Regions from separate parts of the Embleya sp. NBC_00896 genome, predicted to be linked through region 1. Evidence: riboswitches for the same ligand, from Rfam matches in the RefSeq annotation. Region 1 holds a riboswitch; the other holds the start of a gene.

Region 1 (7,141 bases):
GAGGAGAAGGTCAACTGGGCGCCGGACGGGTTGTGTTCGAGGTACAGCGGGTCGACCGTGTCCACGACCACGGCCAGGCGGTGGCCGGCCGGGACGTCGTAGGCGGTGGCGAAGAGGTCGATGTCCACCGGGAACGCCGTGCCCGGGGTCTTGCCGTGGAAGGTCAGCGGCGAGTGCGTGACCAACTTGCCGACGCCCAGAGGACCGACGTCGTACAGGTAGGCGAAGATCGTGCCGCTCTCCTTCGTCGCCGTGACCGTGGTGTGCAGCTTGGTGGTCCCGCGCACCTTGGTCTCGGAGCCGTACCGCTCGGACTGCCATACCCCCGCGAACGCCCGCGGCAGCAACGGGATCGAGGCCATCGGCGGGATCTGGAGGAACTGGTCGAGGATGCTGGACAGGAAGACCCTGCCGCCGTTGGCGCCCGAGTCGAGGTTGGCGTAGACGTGCTCGCTGTCGGTCAGCGGGATGGTTTTGGTCGAAGAGGGGACGGCATGCCAGCTCGGGTAGCCCTCGTAACCGCCGCCCGTACGGGACTTGAGCTGCACCGGCTGCTCGCGGTCGATGCCGTTGTCGGCGCCCTTGAGGTAGCGGTCGAGCCAGCGCGTCGAGTCCGCCCACATGTCGTTGGGCAGGCCGAGCAGGCCGCCGGCTTCGGCGGTCGCGTGGTCGCCCGGACGGAATTCGAGCCGCTTGGGACCGGTCAGCTTCTCGTAGAAGTCGGCGTACTGGTTGGGCGCGAAGAGCGAGTCGCCCCATGCGTTGCCGAGCATGATCGCGGCGCCGTTGGCGTTGATCCGGTCGAGGTGGGTCGCGGGGGAGCGCTTGGCGCCCCACGCGAGCATCTCGGCCTCCTTGGCCAGGTCGCCGGAGAGGAAGTTCTTCAGGATCTCGGTGAGTTCGGCGCTGGGCCGGCCGGTGAGGAATCCGGCGCCACCCAAGAACGCGGTGGCCTGGGCGTGTTGGGTGCGCCCGCTGTAGATGGACTCGATCAGGTCGGCCCAGCCGCTCATCGCGACGACGGCCTTGATCCGGGGATCGAACGCGGATGCGAGCAGGCTGATCCCCGCGCCGTAGGAGACGCCGGCCATCCCGATCTTGTCCGGGTCGGCCGGGGTGTTGGCCAGTGTCCAGTCGATCACCTTGGACGCGTCGGCGATGTCCTGCGGGCCGGCCGTCTCGATCTCGCCGCCGGACTGCCAGAAGCCGCGCGAGTTGTAGCCGACGACGACGTAGCCGCTGTCGGCCAACTTCTGTGCGGGGACGACGTATTCGATCTGCGGCATCGCCCAGCTGGTGGGCAGGACCACGACCGGGTAGCGGGTGCCGGCGGCGCCGCCGGTGGGGGTGAAGACGTTGGCGGCGAGCCGGATGCCGCCGTCGCCGGGGATGTCGACGAAGCGGACGGAGGATCCGGCGGCGGTCTGCACGGCCGCCGCCGGAATGTGCTGCTGGGTGGTCGCGCCGGCCGGACCGACGAGGGTCCCGGCGAGGAGCGCGGCCGAGACGACGGCGACCGCACGAGCGCGTGGGCGCATGCGGAACTGACCCATGAGGGCGTCTCCTGACGTCGTTGTCGGGGATGGCCCGACACGCGAAATGCATGGCGAACCGACGCCCACAGGCGGCGCCGGAGGGGTGACTCACGAGTAAGTTACGCGCCGGTAAACGCGGGCGGTAGCAGCCCAGTGTGACCGGATGAACACCTTTCGATCGTCCCGGTACCGTGGTCCCGGCGAGACGGGGGAAGCATGGTTGACGTCGACGCGGAGACGCGGCGTGCCCTGGAACGGGGCGAGCGGGGTAGGCAGCGGTGCGCCGAGGGACTGGCCGGCGGCGACGCCGAGTTGCTCGCGGAGGCGATCGGGTTGCTCACCGAGGCCCTCGCGGTGCTCGACGGCGCCGACGAGCGGTGGCCGGAATTGGCGTACGCGGTGGGCGTGGCGTACGCGGCGGCGGCGAATCCCGGAGACGCCCGGGCGTTCGATCAGGCGCGGCTGTGCTTTCGGCGGGTGCTGCGGGCCGCGCCGGTGGACGCGCACCGGATCCGGGCCGCCGCGCACGTGGCCGCGGCGCGGATCGGGGCGGGCTCGCGCGGTACGCCGTGGGGCCTGCTGTTCGACCCGCCGAGTGCCGACGAGATCGCCACCGCGCTGCGCCGGCTGGGCACCGACGCGCTCGTGCAACTCGTCCCCGGGACGGCTGTACTGACCCTGGCCGACGGCTCGACCCGGGTCCTGGATCTGCCCGAACTCGACTATGGGCTACGGCTGGTGACGGGTGATCAGGAGAACTGGTCGGCCGCCGTCGACGCGCTGTGCGGATGGGCCTGGACGGCGGTGATGGGCCCGATCCTCGACGCGCTGCCCCGCTCGTTCGCGCGGGCGCCGTCGCTGGTGCTGATTCCGGCCGGACCGTTCGGGATGGTGCCGTGGCACGGTGCCTGGCGGGAGGTCGACGGCCGACGCCGGCACGCGCTCCAGGACGCGCAGATCTCGTACAGCGCGTCGCCGCGACTGCTGTGCGAGGTGGCCGGGCGCCGGCTCGGCGACCTCGGCCCGCGGCGACCGATCGAGATCGGCCGCACGGCCGGCGACCCGGTCGCGTTCGTGCCGGCCGCAGGGCACGACGAGGCGTGGCGGCGCGGCACCGAGTACCTGACGGCCGGCACCCACGCGGTCGTGTCCACCCTGTGGCCGGTGGACGACGCGACCACCGGGCTTGTCCTGTACATGGCCCATCACTATCTGAACCGGCGCGACCTCCCGCCCGCCCAGGCGCTGCGGATGGCCCAGCTGTGGCTGCGCGACCACAAGCGCGGGATCCCCGCCGCGATGCCCGCCGAACTGGCGGCGAAGGCGCGCGCGATCTCCTCGGACGACCCGACGAGGTGGGCGGGCTTCATCCACTCGGGATGGTGAGCCCGATCGCGACGGGGCGTGGGCCGGAACGTGAGCCGGCCCACCCCGCCTTCCCAAACGACTCGCGAGCCGCGTACTGTTCGCCACGCCATCGCGGGAGCTCGGACCAACCGGGCTGAGAGGGCGGCATGGGGTGTCGGCGTCGAGCCGGCGCGAGCCCCGGGGCCACCGACCGCTTGAACCTGTCCGGGTAATGCCGGCGTAGGGAGAGTAGGTCGAGCCATGTCGGCTCCTGTCATAGACGACGCACGCCCCGAAGGGCACCGGCCCGGGGTCGAGGCGCCACTGATCCTGGACACCGCGCCGCCGCGCACCCTCGGGTTCCGCGACCAGGCGTCGTTCTGGGCCAACCTCGGGGTGAGCCTGCTCGGCTTCTCCGGCGCCCTGTACGTGCTGGCCCCGGAGGGGTACCCGCAGCTGTCGATGGTCGCCGCGATCGTCGCGGCGGTCGGCGGCACGCTGATCGGCACACTCATGGTCGCCGTCGCCGGCATCCCCGGCGCCCGCAGCGGCGCGCCCGCGATGACGGTGCTGCGCGGGTTGTTCGGCACGAAGATCTCGTACGTGCCGACGGTGTTCAACATCGTCCAGTGCATCGGCTGGGGCACCTTCGAGCTGCTGGTCATCTCGATCGGCATCGAGGCGATGACCGACGGCGACGGCCCGCACTGGCTCTACATCGTCGCCGCGGGCGCGGTCACCACGGCGATGAGCCTGCGTCCGCTGGGCATGCTGCGGATCCTGCGCCGCTACGTGACGATCGCGGTGGGCATCGCGATGCTCTACTTCTCGATCCAGCTGTGGCGCGAGGGTCTGCCGCCGATGACCGAGGGCTCGTGGTCCGGGTTCTTCCCGGCGATGGACGCGGCCCTGGCGGTCGCGGTGTCGTGGGTGCCGCTCGCGTCCGACTACACGCGCCACTCGCGCGGCACGAAGCCGGCCTTCTGGGGCGCGCTGAGCGGGTTCTCGATCACCAGCATCTGGTGCTACCTGCTCGGCCTGGTCGCGCTCGCGCAGGTCGGCGGCGACCCCGACAAGATCTTCGACTCGTTCCTGGGCGTGACCGCCGGGTGGGTGTTCTTCGCCGTCCTCGTCGTGCGCGAGGTCGACCAGAGCTTCGCGAACGTCTACAGCACCGCGATGTCGATCCAGAACCTCGCGCCGAGGATCGACCGCCGGCTGCTGTGCCTGGGGGTGGGCTCGGTGGTCACCGCGTTCGCGCTGATGGTGAACGACTTCGACACCTACGCGAGCTTCCTGTCGCTGATCGGCTCGATCTTCATCCCGCTGCTGGGCGTGCTCGCGGTGGACCTGTTCCTCGGGCGCGGCCGGAGCGGCTGGGACCTGGGCGACCACGCGCCGGCGCGGTGGGTCATGGTCGTGCCGTGGGCGCTCGGGTTCTGCATGTACCAGCTGATCAACCCGGGCTCGGTCGAGTGGTGGGCGAAGTTCTGGGGCCACATCCAGGACGCGCTGCACATCCACGCGCAGACGTGGACCTCGGCCTCACTGTTCTCTTTCGCGCTCGCAGGCGTGACCGCGTACCTCGCGGTCGCGTGGGACCGGCGGCGGGCGGTCGCGGCGCGCTGAGGCGGAGCCGGCCGCGTCGGTGGGGGCCTCCTCCCGACGCGGCCGAATCCGTGCCCGTACGCGGGACCCCAGCGGCGCTCAGGTGGGGTTCGGGGCGAAGGCTGTGGTCAGGGATGGGGCGGACCAGCGGGTCAGGGTGGGTGGGGCGGTGTCCGAGGGGCCCGGGTAGAGGCGGTAGAGGGTGCCGGCCTCGGTGGGGATCGGGAGGTCGCCGTGGACCAGGGCGATGAACGCTCGGTCCGTGGTCAGGGCGGTGGTGAGGTCGGGGTCGGCGGGGGCGCCGTCGCGGTTGTCGCGGACTCGGGCGGCGAAGGCGGACGCGGGTTCGTCGGCGCCGCGGCGGTACTCGGTGACGTCGCCGGGGGCGCGGCCTCGGATCAGGACGCGGTCGGTGGTCGCGGCGGCGATGATCCGGGCCAGGTCGCCGAGCGTGGCGCGGCCGCCGGGAGCGAAGTGGGTGCGCAGGTCGCGGGCCAGTTCGGCGAGCCGGTCCTGGTGGCGGTGGACGTTGTGGAAGCCGTCCTCGCCGGACATGTTGACGTCGGTCCACTGGGCGGTGCGTTCGGCGAGGTCGACCGTCAGCGGTACGCAGATGCGCGCGTCGCCCGCGAGGTCGAAGCGCTGCCGCACCGCGCCCGGGTCGAACGCCCCGGCCCCGCCGACCGCGTCCAGGTCCATGAAACCGGCGAACGCGTCGAGCAGGTCGTCGAACGCGACGTCGTTGTAGCTGAACACGACGACGATCGCGTACCGGACGCCGTTCGCGGCGAGCCCGGCCGCGTCCAGGTCGACGAACTCGGTCGCGCCGTGCGGTGCGGGCGCCGAGGTGAAGTCGCCCGAGTGCACGGCCGCGCGGTTGGCGCCGTAGACCAGGTTCGTGTAGTCGCACAGGCCGAGGAATCCCCAGTCCTCGTCGTACAGGGCGACCGACAGGTCGAGGTCGACCCGCTGCTCGGCGGCCTGCATCCAGTGCAGGAACAGCCGGATCCGGCCGCCGGAGGGGATCGGCTGCGCGCTGCCCCGCGGCACCGACACGAGCGCCTTCGCCGTCGAGCGCTCGGCGAACGGCGCGATCAGGTCGTCGAGCCCGGCATCCAGGACGGCGACGTCGTGCGTCGGCAACTCGCCTGCCCGGCGCAGCAGTTCGGCCTCGATCAGGACCCGGACCGGCTCGCTGAGCGCGACCGGCACCGGCGCGGCCCCATCGTTCTTCGCGTACGCCGCCGCCACGCTCCCACGCGGGAACCACACCCGCCGCTCGCCCGCCGCGCGTTCGGCCCGAAGCCGCCCCCACGCACCGAGCAGCGGACCCGGCCCGACCCGGCGCAACGCGGCCGGCAATCCCGCCGAAAGCCCCGCGGGCAACGCCGGTTCGATCCCGGCCTGGACCCGCAGCAGGTGATGCAACCGACGCACCAGCTCGCCCGGACGCCGCAACAGCAGCGCGGTCGCACCGGCCGCGTCCCCCGCCGCGAGCAGCGTCTCCACCCGCGACCCGAACGTGCGGACCGCGAGTCGCCCGGCCACGACCTCGATCACGTCCTCGTGCGCCTCGGCGGCCACCAGCAGCGCGGCCCCGGCCCGGTGCGTCTCCAGGTCGGTGCCGCGCAACGCCGCGAACGCGAGCGCCGCGTTCGGGTGGGCGCCGATGAACTCGTACGGGTGCAGCGCCTCGCCGACCCGCAACCACGCCGAGCGATGCCGGCGTATGTCCTCGTACAGGTTCTCGAACGCGAACCCGTCGAGCACCCCGAGCAGCGTCCGGCGCAGCCGGCGCGGCACCGTGCGCAGCCGGGGCGGGGTGACCAGGTCGGGGTGCACGCCGGACCACGCCCACAACACGCGCAGCACGTCGGTCGCGGTGTCCAGCCGCGCCTCCGGCAGGTCGTCGGGGAGCAGCCCGGCCAGCACGACGGCCTTGCTCTCGCGGATCGGGATCTCGGCGGGCAGCCACCCCTCGACGTCGGCCGGCGCGTGCGCGGCGAGCAGGACGAGGTCGGCCCGGTCCTGCGGGCCGAGCGGCGTGCGGCGGGCGAGCAGGCCGAGCAGCTCGCCGAGCGCGTCGACGTCACGGTCCACCCCCAGGCGCAGCGGGCGCAGCGTGGTGTCCGGCGGCACCAAGGACGTCCTGTGCGGGCTGCCGACCGGTTTCAGATGCGGAACGCGTGGTCGCACCGGCTCGGCGCACACGGGGCACGCGCGCAGCTCCTCGACGGGCGCGCAGGTCGAGCACAGCAGGTGCGCACAGGGCGCGAGCGCGCCGATGTCGCCGGCTCGTCCGCACACCGCGCACGGCTGGTTCGGCTGGTTGAGCAGGAACGCGCGGATCCGCTCGGAGTAGCGCGCCTGCGCGTAGCCCGGCACGCGCATCGGGAAGCCGGCGAACAGCGGCTGATGCATGCGGTCGTTGCCGAGCCGCGCGTCCACTCGCCCGAGCAGCCGCATCCCGTGCGTCGCCAGGTCCGCCGGCCGCAACAGGACCAGCGCCGAGCGCAACGACGCGGTGAGCACGTACCCGCGCTGCGCGAGGTCGGCCTCCAGGGCGGCGATTCCGCCCGCGTTCACCCCGGCGTCGTCCGGCCCGACCCGATCCCCGTCGAGGTACACGATCGCGAGCCGACGGACGAGCA
Region 2 (7,141 bases), 4.3 Mb from region 1:
CGGTCGTGGTGGTCGCGCGGGCCAGGCCGAAGTCGCCGAGCTTGATCCCGCCGTCGTCGGAGATCAGCACGTTCTCCGGCTTGACGTCGCGGTGTACGAAGCCCGCCCGGTGTGCGGCGGCGAGCGCGGCCAGCATCGGTTCGAGTACGCCGAACGCCTCGCGCGGCGTCATGTTGCCCAGGTCCGTGAGGAGCTCGCGCAGCGTGCGGCCCTCGACGTATTCCATCGCGAGATAGGCGACGGCGCCGTCGGTGCCCTGGTCGAAGACGTTGACCACGTTCGGGTGCGACAGCCGCGCCGCGGCCTTCGCCTCCAGGATGAAGCGCCGGGTGAACTCGGGATCCTGCGCGAGGCCGGCGTGCATCACCTTGAGGGCGACGGTGCGGTCGAGACGGGTGTCGAGAGCCCGATACACCGTGGCCATGCCACCCGCGGCAACTCGGGCATCGACCCGGTATCGACCGTCGAGCAGCCGCCCGACGAGCGGATCGTTCAAGGTCGTGTCCATGTTCAGGAGTGTAGGGTCCACTGCCTTGTGGACGCCGACGGTCTTCCCCACGGTTCCCCGCCTGGTGTATGACACGACGCGCTCGGTCGCAGGACGCGACGCGGCACGGCGGTCACGGCACTAGTAGTCCGTCGCAGCTAATTCTTGGGATAGAGGTGGCGCAGTTTGATGCGTGCGTCGTGGGTGGTGAACTGCCAGTCCACCTGACGTTGGTCGGTGTTGGTGGCGTTCTGCCAGGCGGAGAGTTCGGTGTTGAGGATGTCGAGGTCGCCGATCCGGCGGTCGAGACATTGCCGGGTCAGCGCGGAGAGTTCGATCTCGGCGATGTTGAGCCATGACCCGTGTTTGGGTGTGTGGTGGATCTTGAGGCGTTGGGCCAGTGCGAAGGCCTCTTCCGGGTCGAATGCCTCGTACAGTGAGGCGATGCCGTGGGTGTTGAGGTTGTCCATCACCAGCACCACGGCCTCGGCGTCGGGGTAATCCACGCTCAGCAGGTGCTTGACCTGGCCGGCCCAGTCGATCCGGGTCCGCTGGGACAGTGCCTGAACTCGGCGCCACCCGCGCAGGGGTTCGACCCACATGAAGATCGAGCACGTGCCGCGGCGGATGTACTCGCTGTCCTGGCGGGCGTCGTGACCCGGGCGGGCCGGAAGCGGGTCGCGGGCATGGTCGAGGAGCTGGTAGGGCTTCTCGTCCATGCACACCACCGGACGTGCCGGGTCATAGGGCCGGGCGTAGACGGCCAGTACGTCTTCCATCCGGGCCGCGAACTCCGCGTTCGCTCGTGGTGGGATGGTCCAGCACTTCTTCAGATGAGGACGCAGTTCCGTTTTTTTAAGACCCGTCCGATGGTGGAGTGGTCCAGATCGGGGATGTCCTCGACCAGCGCGACGTGCTTCTCCAGCAGCCGCAGCGACCACCGGGCATGGCCCTGGGGTGGCTGTGAGCACGCCATCGCGATCAGCCGGGCTTCGACCTCACCGGTCACCGGCGAGGGCACCGGCGGGAGGTCGCGCTTCTTCCGCGCGATCGTGGCGTGAACATCGCCACCGGTCTCGGCGAAACGCTTGGCGACCAGCCGCAATGTCTCACCGGAGACGCCGAGCCGGGCCGCGATCACCTCCTTGGGATCCGCCTCACCCACCGAGGCATCCAGCGCAAGCAGCACCCGCGCGCGCATGATCATCGAGGCCCCACGAACACCCGTCGTGGTCACCCGGACCAACTCCTCGCGATCCTGCGCGGTCAACCTGACCGGCCGCTTTTTCTGCGAACCCATGACAACAGTCCCGTCTGGCAAAGGGGAAGGAATCTGCCAGACACCAACCTCCCAACCAGACACGCCATATCTAAGCAGCGACACGCTACTAGAACGCCGGGTGTTCGGGGCTGCTCTCCAGCATGCCGGCCATCGGTGACGACGCGTGCGCGTGGTGCCGCATCGGGATCCGCCCGGCCCGGAACGCGAGCCGGCCGCCGTCCACCGCGTGCCGCATCGCCTCGGCCATCAGCACCGGCGACTGCGCGCGGGTGACCGCCGACGCGAGCATCACCGCGTCGCACCCGAGCTCCATCGCCAGCGCCGCGTCGGAGGCGGTGCCGAGCCCCGCGTCGAGCACGACCGGGACCTTCGCGTGCTCGGTGATCAGCCGGATGTTGTGCGGGTTGCGGATGCCCAGGCCCGAACCGATCGGCGAACCCAGCGGCATCACCGCCGCGCAGCCCACCTGCTCCAGTCGGCGCGCGAGCACCGGGTCGTCGTTGGTGTACGCCAGCACCCGGAAGCCGTCGTCGACCAACCGCTCGGCGGCGTCCACGAGCTCGACCCCGTCGGGCAGCAGCGTGCGCTCGTCGGCCACCACCTCCAGCTTGACCCAGTCGGTCTCCAGCGCCTCGCGCGCGAGGCGCGCGGTCAACACGGCCTCCCCCGAGGTGAAGCACCCGGCGGTGTTCGGCAGCACCCGGATCCCCAGTCGACGCAGCACGTCCAGGACCGAGCCCGCGGTGCCCGGATCGACCCGGCGCATCGCGACCGTGGTGATCTCGGTGCCCGAGGCGATCAGCGCCCGCTCCAGGATCTCCAGGCTCGGCGCGCCGCCGGTCCCCGTGATCAGTCGCGACGCGAAGGACTCGCCCGCGATCACCAGCTTGTCGTCGGCCATGCGGTCACCCTCCCTGGACAGCGGTCAGCACCTCGACGCGGCTGCCCGCGTCGAGCACGGTGTCGGCCCACGCGCCGCGCGGGACCACTGCCTCGTCGACCGCGACCGCGACGCCCTTGGCCGCGGTGGTCAGCGTGCCGACCAGCTCGGCGACGGTGGTTCCGGGCGCGACGCTGCGCCGGGCGCCGTTGACCGAGACCTCTATGGCGTTCATGCCGTGACCTTCCGGTGCGTCGTTCATGCCATGACCTTCCGGTCGGCGGTCTCGAAGCGGTCGGGCCCGAAGGGCCGGATGAGCTCGGGTGTGCCGCCCTCGGCGAGCACTTGGGCGACGGTGTCGGCGGTGATCGGGGTGAGCAGGATGCCGTGCCGGTAGTGGCCGGTCGCCACGACGAGGCCGGCGAGCGCCGAGCGGCCCAGGATCGGCGCGTTGTCCGGGCTGCCGGGGCGCAGCCCGGCGAGCGTCTCGACCAGCGGCAGCTCGGTGATGCCGGGGACCAGTTCGTGCGCGTCGCGCAGGAGTTCGTACACGCCGCCGGCGGTGACCCGGGTGTCGTGCCCGAGCTCGTGCTCGGTCGCGCCGATCACCAGCTCGCCGTCCGCGCGCGGCACGAGGTACATGCTGCCGCCCTTGACCACGCCGCGGATGTTGCGGGACAGGAACGGCAGCATCTCAGGCGGCACCCGCAGGCGCAGGATCTCGCCCTTGACCGGTCGTACCGGCGGGACCACCTCGGGCGGCAGGCCCGGGATCAGGCCGGAGCGGCAGCCGGCCGCGAGGAGCACCTGATCGGCCGTCAGCTCGCGCCCGTCGACCAGGCACACGCCGTACGCGCGGTCGTTCGCGACCAGGATCCGCTCGACGCTCTCGCGGACGAACCGCACGCCGGCCCGTTCGCAGGCGGCCAGCAGCGCCGCGACCAGCAGGCGGTTGTCGATCTGGTGGTCGTCCGCGACGTGCAGGCCGCCGGTGATCGCGGGAGCGAGCATCGGTTCGAGTCGGCGGCACTCGCGGCTGGTCAGCCAGGACGAGTCCAGGCCGAGGCGGGTCTGGTGGGCGTGCAGGTCCTTGAGGACGGCCCGGTCGTCGGCGTCCAGCGCGACCGCGATCGTGCCGCAGGCGCGGTAGCCCGACGGCAGGCCGGCCGCGTCGGCCAGCTCGGCCGCGAAATCGGCGTAGCGCCGGGCCGATTCGATGCTCAGCCGGAGCAGGCTCTCCTCGCCGTACTGCAGTTCGGAGACGGGCGTGAGCATGCCCGCGGCCGCGTGCGAGGCACCGCGCCCGGGGCTCGGGTCCACGACGGTGACGGTCAGCCCGTACCGGGTGCTCGCGCGCCACGCGACGGACAGTCCGGCGACGCCCGCGCCGACGACCACGACGTCGGTGGTCGTGATGGTGGACATGGTGAGGGGAACTCCCTTCGCCGGTATGACCCGGATCAGGTTCGGACGGTCGGGGGCTCGCAGCCCCCCTCTCAGCCCGGTCTCACCGGGCTCCCGTGACCTCTCCACACTACGACACCGCCCCGGCGCCGCCCGGGGCGCCCGAATGGCCGACCCGAGATGTCCTTGACTGAGTCAAGACCCTGGTGGTCGAGGACGACGGGGCGCGTCGTAGGGTGCCCTGCATGGACAACGTGCTCGTCGTGGGTGCCGGCATGGCCGGCCTGCAAACCGTGGTGGCGCTGCGGGACCAGGGGTACGCCGGGCGCGTCACCCTGCTCGGGGCCGAGCCGCACCCGCCGTACGACCGCCCGCCGCTGTCGAAGGAGGTGCTCGCCGGCAAGACCGACGACACCTCGTTCGAGGCGGACTGGGACGCGCTCGGCGTGCGCTGCCTGTTCGGCCGGACCGCGACGGGCCTGCGCGCGGGCGTCGTGGACACCGACGCCGGTCCGGTCGACTACGACCGGCTCGTGATCGCGACCGGCTCGCGGGTGGTCAACCTGCCCGGCGCGGCCGGGATGCCCGGCGTGCACGTCCTGCGCACGATCGACGACGCGCGCGCGCTGCGCACCGCGCTCGTGCCCGGCGCGCACGTCGTGATCGTCGGTGCGGGCTGGGTCGGCGCCGAGGTGGCGACCACCGCGGCCGCCGCCGGCTGCCGGACCACCGTCGTCGAGGCCCTGCACACGCCGCTCGCCGGGCCGTTCCCGGACGCCATCGGCGAGCGGTTCGTGCCGTGGTACGCCGAGGCCGGCGTCGAACTCCTGGTGAACGCGCGCGTGGACCGCCTGGAGGCGGGCGCGGTACACCTGACCGACGGTCGCCGACTGCCCGCCGACGCGATCGTGGTGGGCATCGGCGTGCGCCCGGACACGGAATGGCTGGCCGACGCGGTGGCCCGCAACGCGCGCGGCTTCGTCGAGGTGGACGACCACCTCGCGACCTCACTGCCCGGGGTGTACGCGGTCGGCGACTGCGTCGATTTCCCGTCCGCCCGGTACGGCACCCGGATGAACGTCGAGCACTGGGACAACGCGCTCCAGGCCCCGCGCGTGCTGGTGACCAACCTGCTCGGCGGCGACCTGGCGTACGACCCGGTCCCCTACTTCTGGTCCGACCAGTTCGGCCGGATGGTGCAGTACGTCGGCCGGCACGCGGCGACCGACGAGTTGGTCTTCCGCGGCTCGGCCGAGGAGGCCAAGTGGACCGCGGGCTGGTTCGCCGGCGACCGGCTCGTCGCGCTGCTCGCCGTGGCCAGGCCGCGCGACCTGGCCCAGGGCCGCAAGCTCGTCCAGTTGGGCACGCCGGTGGACCGGGCGAGGTTCGCCGACCCCGAGAACGCGCTCAAGTCCGTGGCCCTGTAGCCCGCGGTCCGCGGTCTCGGAGGCCGCGGCCGGCGCTGTTGTCGACCGCGCCGGCGGGCCGCGGCCGGCGCGGAACCTAAAATGGGCCGGGTGAGCGAGATCGACGCCAAAACAGAAGCCCTCGTCCCCGCCTGGGTGACACTCCCCGACATCGCCGAGATCCTCGGCGTGGACATCCTGAAGGTCCGGCAGCAGCTGAAGGAGCGCAAGTTCCTGGCCGTGCGCCGCGGCGAGCACAGCGCCCTCCAGGTGCCCGCCGACTTCTTCCAGGACGGCAACATCGTCAAGGGCCTGGTCGGCACGCTGACCCTGCTCTCCGACTCCAACTTCACCGACGAGGAAGCGCTGGAGTGGCTGTTCACTCCGGACGACACCCTGCCGGGCACGCCGGTCCAGGCGCTGCAGGAGAACCGGATGACCGAGGTGCGTCGCCGCGCCCAGGCGCTGGCGATCTGAGGCCGGGACAGATGACGACCCGTCAGGAACGGTTGGCCGCCGCCCGGCTGTACCTGTGCACCGACGCGCGGGAGCGGCAGGGCGACCTGCCCGCGTTCCTGGACGCGGTGCTCGGCGCCGGCGTGGACATCGTGCAGTTGCGGCAGAAGGGCCTGGAGGCCCGGCAGGAACTCGAACACCTCGAGGTGTTCGCGGACGCGTGCCGCCGACACGGAAGGCTGCTCGCGGTCAACGACCGCGCCGACGTCGCGCACGCGGCCGGGCCCGATGTGCTGCACCTGGGCCAGGACGACCTGCCGGTCCCGGCGGCCCGCGCGATCATCGGCGGCGACGCGCTGATCGGGCGGTCCACGCACGCCGAGGCCGAGGTGGACGCGGCGATCGTCGAGCCCGGCGTGGACTACTTCTGCACGGGCCCGGTCTGGCCCACCCCGACCAAGCCCGGCCGGCACGCCCCCGGCCTCGACCTCGTCCGGTACACCGCCGCGCTGCGGCCGACCCGGCCGTGGTTCGCGATCGGCGGCATCGACCTGGCCAACCTCGACGAGGTGCTGACCGCCGGCGCGACCCGCGTCGTGGTCGTGCGCGCGATCACCGAGGCCGTCGACCCGGCCGCGGCGACGGCGGAATTCGTCAAGCGACTCGCCACGCGCTGACCCGAGGCGCGCGAAGCGGCGTGGCAACATGCGGGATATGTCCGGTGCCCAGCGGCGGAACCTCGTCATCGTCACGCTGCTCGCGCTCGTCGCGGCGCTCGCGCTGGTGTTCGCGCTCACGCGCGGCGACGGCGACAGCGACGGCAAGGGCGCCGGCACCGCGTCGACCCGCGCGCCCGTCGCCTCGACCATCGGCACCGGCGGCCCGACGACCGGCGCGGCCACCCCTCCCGGCCGAACCGCCCACCCGGCGGCCCGCCCCGACTGGGTGCCCACCGGCATGCGCACCGTGTCCGCCGCGGCGCTGCCGGCCGAGGCCCGCGAGACGCTCCGGCTGATCGCGGCCGGCGGCCCGTTCCCGTACGCGCGCGACGGCATCGTGTTCGGCAACCGCGAGCGACTGCTCCCGGCCGAGCCGACCGGCCACTATCGCGAGTACACCGTCCCCACCCCCGGCTCGGCCGACCGCGGCGCGCGCCGGATCGTGGCCGGCGAGGACGCCGAGCGCTACTACAGCGACGACCACTACGCGAGCTTCGCCGCCGTCCT

Evidence for each region. Region 1 has a riboswitch for thiamine pyrophosphate ahead of OG928_RS04990 (purine-cytosine permease family protein). Riboswitches for the same ligand answer to the same signal wherever they lie in the genome.
Region 2: another riboswitch for thiamine pyrophosphate. It lies ahead of thiO (glycine oxidase ThiO); the one in region 1 lies ahead of OG928_RS04990 (purine-cytosine permease family protein).

Annotation. Positions count from the first base shown of each region.
Region 1 covers NZ_CP108776.1:1,040,392-1,047,532, reverse strand. The annotation lists gene OG928_RS05000 (alpha/beta fold hydrolase) at 1-1,553, opposite strand, end outside; gene OG928_RS04995 (CHAT domain-containing protein) at 1,752-2,921, shown strand; TPP riboswitch at 3,005-3,147, shown strand; gene OG928_RS04990 (purine-cytosine permease family protein) at 3,144-4,511, shown strand; gene OG928_RS04985 (MXAN_6230/SCO0854 family RING domain-containing protein) at 4,590-7,141, opposite strand, start outside.
Region 2 covers NZ_CP108776.1:5,381,430-5,388,570, reverse strand. The annotation lists gene pknB (Stk1 family PASTA domain-containing Ser/Thr kinase) at 1-508, opposite strand, end outside; gene OG928_RS24465 (IS630 family transposase) at 646-1,428, opposite strand; gene OG928_RS24460 (helix-turn-helix domain-containing protein) at 1,317-1,787, opposite strand; gene OG928_RS24455 (thiazole synthase) at 1,876-2,670, opposite strand; gene thiS (sulfur carrier protein ThiS) at 2,675-2,884, opposite strand; gene thiO (glycine oxidase ThiO) at 2,908-4,074, opposite strand; TPP riboswitch at 4,070-4,181, opposite strand; gene OG928_RS24440 (NAD(P)/FAD-dependent oxidoreductase) at 4,299-5,480, shown strand; gene OG928_RS24435 (Rv2175c family DNA-binding protein) at 5,571-5,936, shown strand; gene thiE (thiamine phosphate synthase) at 5,948-6,592, shown strand; gene OG928_RS24425 (ribonuclease domain-containing protein) at 6,630-7,141, shown strand, end outside.